One region of the Rahnella sp. ATs2 genome, then DNA from elsewhere that is predicted to be linked to it. Evidence: predicted binding sites of a transcription regulator. Region 1 holds the regulator's gene; each other region holds the start of a gene.
The links. Region 1 encodes LexA, which represses DNA repair genes until DNA is damaged. Its sites were predicted from a motif close to TNCTGTATGTACATACAGNA; they were not measured.
Positions count from the first base shown of each region.

Region 2: the regulator LexA is predicted to act here: its motif matches at 894-913, upstream of rmuC (DNA recombination protein RmuC).
Region 3: the regulator LexA is predicted to act here: its motif matches at 1,148-1,167, upstream of dinB (DNA polymerase IV).

Region 1 is NZ_JBLYPL010000001.1:28,074-30,348, reverse strand. Features, by position in the region: gene dinF (MATE family efflux transporter DinF) at 1-197, opposite strand, end outside; gene lexA (transcriptional repressor LexA) at 496-1,104, opposite strand; gene ACJY2G_RS00110 (diacylglycerol kinase) at 1,224-1,592, opposite strand; gene plsB (glycerol-3-phosphate 1-O-acyltransferase PlsB) at 1,723-2,275, shown strand, end outside.
Region 2 is NZ_JBLYPL010000017.1:18,363-20,637, forward strand. Features, by position in the region: gene rmuC (DNA recombination protein RmuC) at 1-851, opposite strand, end outside; gene ACJY2G_RS17955 (DedA family protein) at 1,009-1,536, opposite strand; gene udp (uridine phosphorylase) at 1,736-2,275, opposite strand, start outside.
Region 3 is NZ_JBLYPL010000002.1:253,175-255,449, forward strand. Features, by position in the region: gene dinB (DNA polymerase IV) at 75-1,133, opposite strand; gene dpaA (peptidoglycan meso-diaminopimelic acid protein amidase) at 1,415-2,140, shown strand; gene ACJY2G_RS02870 (class II glutamine amidotransferase) at 2,111-2,275, opposite strand, start outside.

The sequences.
Region 1 (2,275 bases):
GTGACCATCGAACCAACCGCCACACCACCGAGATAATCGGCACTGTCGAGATGACCGATCACTGCGGTATCCACCAGACCAAGAAGAGGCACCGTGATATTGGAAAAAATCATCGGTAACGCCAGCGTCCAGAGTGCTTTATCTGCGGGGCTTAGAAAGGTGTTTTTAAATGATTGTCGCAGGGAATGATGTTGCATAGAGAATCTCATGCCGGAGGTTCAGGTTATGCCCAAAATGACATCGCCCCGAAAGGGGCGATGATGAGAGAAACGCATTTCTCTTTGAATTCACATGGATGCCAGAGGCGGCCGCCATCCATATTCAATTAGTTTTAGTTTTCTATTTCTGACCCGGCAATTGCTGACTCAGCAATTTCTGACCGAGTAATTCGAGTTGCAGGAAGGCGGCAAGTAAGAGAATCCCGATGAGCTGACATGAGTCAGTGATTCGGGTGAACGCACGCAGCCAACGCGTCTGCAGCTCGAAGTACGAAGGTCAGATCCAGTTGCCGTTACGGATGACGCCTACGGCTAGCCCTTCAATACTGAAATTCTGTTCGCGCAAATCCACCACGATCGGCTGGAATTCGCTGTTCTCAGGCAATAACTGCACCACGCTGCCCTGCTTTTTCAGGCGTTTCACGGTGACTTCATCGTCGATACGCGCCACGACAACCTGGCCGTTACGCACATCCTGCGTTTTATGCACGGCCAGCAAATCGCCGTCGAGGATACCAATGTCACGCATCGACATACCGCTGACGCGCAGCAGGAAATCGGCGCTCGGCTTGAACATCGCTGGATCAACCTGATAATGCCCTTCGATATGTTGCTGTGCCAGCAACGGTTCACCGGCGGCAACGCGGCCGATCAGCGGTAAACCTTCTTCTTCTTCCATCAGCAGACGGATACCACGAGATGCACCGGAGACAATCTCGATAACGCCTTTACGTGCCAGCGCTTTCAGGTGTTCTTCCGCCGCATTGGGAGAACGGAAACCCAGACGCGATGCAATCTCTGCGCGAGTCGGTGGCATACCGGTGGTGGAGATATGATCGCGAATAAGGTCGTAGACCTCTTGTTGTCTGGTCGTTAAAGCTTTCATTCCGCCCCCTGGTTGTTTATACAGTCTTGCTGTGAGTATATACAGCTAAACGGTCAATGAAAACCTAAGATTGAATAAAAACAGGGCATAACGGTGATTCCTGGAATACAGATTCCAGATCAGAACCATCGCGGCCAAAAGATACTGACCCAGACAAAAATCGCCAATATGATGGTCAGAAGTACGGCAGCAGAACCGATATCTTTTGCCCGCCCTGAGAGCACGTGAAACTCAGAGCCGATACGGTCAATCGCGCATTCCACCGCACTGTTGAGCAACTCGGTGACGCAGACCAGCATCACGGAGCTTACAAGTAAAATGCGTTCAACCGTGCTGACATCGAGCCAGAAAGATAACAAAATTAACGGGATAGCCACGCTGGCTTCCTGGCGAAAAGCCGCTTCGTTCTGCCATGCGGCTTTCAATCCTTTCCAGGAATATCCGGCCGCTTTATAAATTCGGGTAAATCCAGTGACTTGGTTCGCCATTTCGGGTACTGATCCTTGAAGGGTTGTCCTTAAAAGTGTGCCGTATTTTAGCTTTTATATGACCACAGATCTCCACGGATCTTTCTGGTATCCTTGCGGCGAAATGGCTAACAAGAGGCTTCACGTTTTTATGTCAGGTTGGCGTAGACTTTATTACACATTATTGAATTTACCACTCTCATTGCTGGTAAAGAGCAAGGTCATACCTTCAGATCCGGTTACCGAGTTGCATTTGGACCCGACGCGCCCGATTTTGTACGTATTGCCTTACAACTCCAAAGCAGACTTGCTGACGTTGCGTGCGCAATGTCTGGCAGAGAATCTGCCCGATCCCCTTATTCCGCTGGAAATCGACGGAACGCTGCTGCCAAGCCATGTTTTCATTGCTGAAGGCCCGCGCGTGTTCTCGTATTACACGCCGAAGCAGGAATCCGTAAAGCTGTTCCACGACTATCTGGATTTGCACCGCAACAATCCGGATTTAGACATCCAGATGCTGCCGGTTTCCGTGATGTTTGGTCGTGCGCCGGGCCGTGAAGGTCAGGATGATACGCCGCATCTGCGCGTACTGAATGGCATCCAGAAATTCTTTGCCGTGCTGTGGCTCGGACGTGACAGTTTTGTCCGTTTCTCCAATACCGTTTCCCTGCGCTATATGGCGACAGAGCACGGCACCGACAAAA
Region 2 (2,275 bases), on a different contig from region 1:
TGCGGTAACCGCACCACCACGTCAGGCTGCATGCGGCTGTTACTGTCTACCTGCACGCTGACCTGCGTCTGATATTCATAGCCTTCACGTAATCCGGAAGCCTCAAGCACGCGGCTGAGCACCACTTCGCCCCAGTTGCCCTGCGTTTTGTTGTCACCTTTCAGCGCTTTGGTCAGGTTGACGGCTTCACGCGCCATCTCGACATTCAGCTGTTGCAGATTGCGGATTTCGTGGGCCAGCGTATGCCGTTCACGGGCTTCCTGCCCGAAGCTGTCCTGCACCTGACGGCGGAAACCGTCGAGTTGCTCGCGCAACGGCAGCAGTAATTTGTCGAGGCTTTGCTTATTCTGTTCGTCGGCGCGACGGCCATTTTGTTCGAAAATCCGGTTCGCCAGATTCTCAAACTGACTGCTGAGACGCTGTTCGCTGTTGATCAGCAGACGCTGCTTCTCCTCAGCCGCCATGCGGGTTTCATCCAGACGGGTGGAAACCTCACGCAATTCTGCCTCCTGCGCACTGTTAATTTCCCGCTGTGCGCGCAGTTCCTGATTAAGCTGTTCACACTCGTTTTGCCAGTGCGCCAGCAGTTGCAGCTTTTCCTGACTGGCGGCCTGCAGGCTATGCAATTTTCTCAACTCAAGTTCAGCTTCACGCAGTTGCTGCTGGCCCGATAGCCGCTCGCTTTTGTGCGTATCATTTTCCGCTTTAACCTGCTCCAGCGATTGTTCCAGCAAACGGCGCTGCGTTTCGTACTCCGTTTGCTGTTGCTGTTGTCGCAAACTGGCGACAAGCCACCCCACCAGTAAGCCAATTAACGCCGCTGCCAGAGCAGTCAGAATGCTGATATCCACACGATTTCCCTCTTGAAGTCTCTTGCGGCCAAGGTAATGTCAGGCTGTATGGATGTCCAGTCTATTTTCTGTTGCATTGAGCCTTTGCGAGACGTCTTCCAAAAGGGAATTTCTCTGTACTTGCCCCCTTGCGGCGGTCAGCCACAGGGAGCAGGATTCAAAACCAGCGGCTCAGCCACTGAATGCCAAAAGCGCCAGGCGCCAGAATGCCGAAAGCCCAGATAAGCGCCGACGTCACATTGGCAATCTGAAAATATTTTTGCGGCATACCGCAAATCCCCGCGACCAGCGGCACAACAGCACGCAGCGGGCCAAAGAAACGACCGATAAACGCGCCCGGCATGCCCCACTTGTCAAAGAAAGCATGACCGCGCACCAGCATTTGCGGATGACGTGAGAAAGGCCAGAAGTTACCCACTCTGTCCTGAAAATGGTTGCCGACCCAATAGGAAAGCCAGTCACCAAAGAAAGCACCCGCAGCGGCGGCGGCCCAGATGGGCCAGAAAGGAATACCGGTTTCGCCAATCAGCGCGCCCAATCCCAGCAGGATAAAGGTCGCAGGAAGGAGCAGTGACAAAAAGGCCAGAGACTCACCAAAAGCCAGAAAGAAGACGATGGGCGCAGCCCACACCTGATGCGCGCGGATAAAGGTGGTGGTGTAATCGAGAAGATCATGAACAGTCAAAAATGCAGTTCCTTTTTATCAGAGATACGGAGCGGGAATTGATCAATTATTCCAGACGCATTACTAACATGACCTTAACAGATCTGCTTAACAGGACAAAAAAATGGGCCGCCAGTGGCAGCCCATCAATGTGATGTAGTTTCTTTATAATCCGATCCTTTCCCTAAATCATTCGAGTTGCAGAAAGGATGACGGGAAATCAGATAAGTCGGCGAGCCGCTTCTACAACAATCTTCACCGCATGGCTTTCGGTCTTCTTCATGGTTTCCGCATCAGGGATTTCCTGCTGCGTACGGTTCACGATCACACCGGCAACCATACCGGCGCGCAGGCCCTGGCTGGCGCACATGGTCAGCAAGGTGGCGGACTCCATTTCATAGTTCATGACGCCCATTTCCTGCCACTCTTTCATCGATTCTTTGAAGCGACGGACAACGCGGCCGGAGAAGGTGTCATAACGTTCCTGACCCGGATAGAAGGTGTCAGAAGACGCGGTCACGCCAATGTGCGTGGCAGCGCCTGCGGATTCTGCCGCAGCAACCAGCGCGGTGGTACAGGCAAAATCGGCGACCGCTGGGAATTCCATTGGGGCGAAATGCAGGCTTGCGCCATCAAGGCGAACGGCGGCGGTAGTCACCAGAACGTCACCCACATTGATGTGTGGCTGGATAGCGCCGGTGGTGCCGACACGCAGGAAGGTACGGATCCCCAGTTGCGCCAGTTCTTCAACCGCGATGGA
Region 3 (2,275 bases), on a different contig from region 1:
GGGAGCATACACAAGTATGTGACCGGGGTTTGCGAAGGCAGCCAACGCAGAGACAGTTTGAAGGATGACGGGGATCATTCCCAGGGAAGAAGAAGCTGCCGCTCGATTTGGGGATCTTGCAACGTCACATGCAACCCCACCAGCCTGACTCCCCTTCCGCCGCGCCGCTGTTCCCAGGCATCACGCGCGACTTTCAGTAAATCTTCTTTATTCAGCACCGGCCACACGTGCTCCTGCGTGGTCTGCTGGAAATCATGAAATTTGAGTTTTACACCCTGTCTCGCAATGCGCAGATCCGGACTGACGCGGCTTAAGCGCGTTTGCAGTTCGGGGTACAAACGTTCGATCAGCGCCACGCACTCTTCCCAGCTGTGAATATCTTCGGCCAGCGTACGTTCCACACCGACGGATTTACGCAACCGCTCGGGGGAAATCTCACGCTCATCAATCCCCTGACAGCGTTCCCACAACACGCGTCCAAACTTGCCAAAGCGTTTGAGCAGTTTCACCAGATCGTAACGCTGTACATCACCGCAGGTGATCAACCCCTGCTCCTGCAACCGCTGGGCGGTGACTTTGCCGACGCCGGGGATTTTGCTCAGCGGCAAATCTTGTAAAAACGCGTCCACTTTATCGGGCGTAATCACAAACTGGCCGTTGGGTTTATTCAGGTCTGAGGCGATTTTTGCCAGAAATTTTATCGGCGCAATGCCCGCAGAAGCCGTCAGATTGATTTCATCGAAAATGGCCTGGCGAATTTCAGCGGCGATAAGTGTGGCGGAACCATTGCATTGGGTGGCGTCGGAAACATCCAGATAAGCTTCGTCGAGTGACAACGGTTCGATCAATGGCGTATAACGCGCGAAGATTTCACGAATGTGGTTTGACGCTTCTTTATAGGCGTCCATTCTGCCGGGAATGACTTTCAGATGCGGGCAAAGTTTCAGAGCCATGCCGGTAGGCATTGCACTGTGTACGCCAAATTTGCGGGCTGGATAATTGGCGGTACTGATGACGCCACGGCGGTCACGACTGCCGCCGATAGCGATTGGAATATCGCGCAGGGTAGGATCGTCGCGCATCTCGACGGCCGCGAAAAAGCAGTCCATATCCACATGAATGATTTTACGCATAGCCCTCCCCCAATGACTGTATAAGTATACAGTTGAGTGCGGAGATTTCCAACACAGAAAATGTTGGTTAATTTCGCTTAATTAATCACCATTCATGGCAAGGTAATAAATTTCCGATTGTGAAATTCATTATTCATTATTTGGTGATTGCTAAAAAATTAATCAGTATTAATATGGCATCGTTTCAGACAGGCAGTACATAAGAAGAAAATCAGTGGCGGTCTTACAGGCAGTTCCGCTGTAGACACAATAATCGACATTATTACCAAGCAGGATTTAGAATGATCAGAATCGCGCTGTTTCTTGCGATGCTCCTCAGTTTGCCTTTATTTACAGCAAATTACGCCGTGGCCAGCGATGCTGTCCCGGTCAACGCGACGCTTAAAAAGCAATTGTTAGGCGCTCCGGTTTATATCCAGATCTTCAAACAAGAACGTAAACTCGAATTGTATGCCCAACTCGACGGCGAATTTCGTCTGATCGGCAGTTACGGCATCTGCGATTTTTCCGGCGGTTTGGGAAATAAACGTCGCGAAGGTGATTTCAAAAGCCCGGAAGGTTTCTACAACGTGGATATTCACCACCTGAAACCTGACAGCCGCTTTTATCGCGCCATTAACATCGGTTTCCCCAATGCTTACGACATCTCGCAGGGCTATTCAGGTAAGTATCTGATGATCCACGGAAACTGTAAGTCTATCGGTTGCTACGCCATGACCGACGGCTACATGGACGAAATCTTTACCTATGTGCAGGCGGCATTCCAGTTCGGGCAGCGTAATCTGCAGATCAGCATTTATCCGTTCAAAATGACCGATGCCAACATGAAGGCGCACAAAAACTCAAGCTACTACAGCTTCTGGAGCCAGTTACAACCGGGATATGCGTACTTTGAGAAACACCATCAGCCACCGAATGTTGTGGTCACTGACGGTAAATATGAAGTGCTGCAACCGTTGTCTAACACCCCGCTGTCCTCACAGCTGGCGTTCGCCCCGATGAAATAACGCGAACTCACCTGGGGCAATCTTGTTCCAGGTTTCGTTTGCGGTCAGCGGTTGCGTGGCAATCACGGTGACGACATCATTCGGTGTCGTCTGCTGCTGAAAATCAATTTCCACATCCTGATCCAACAACGTTGC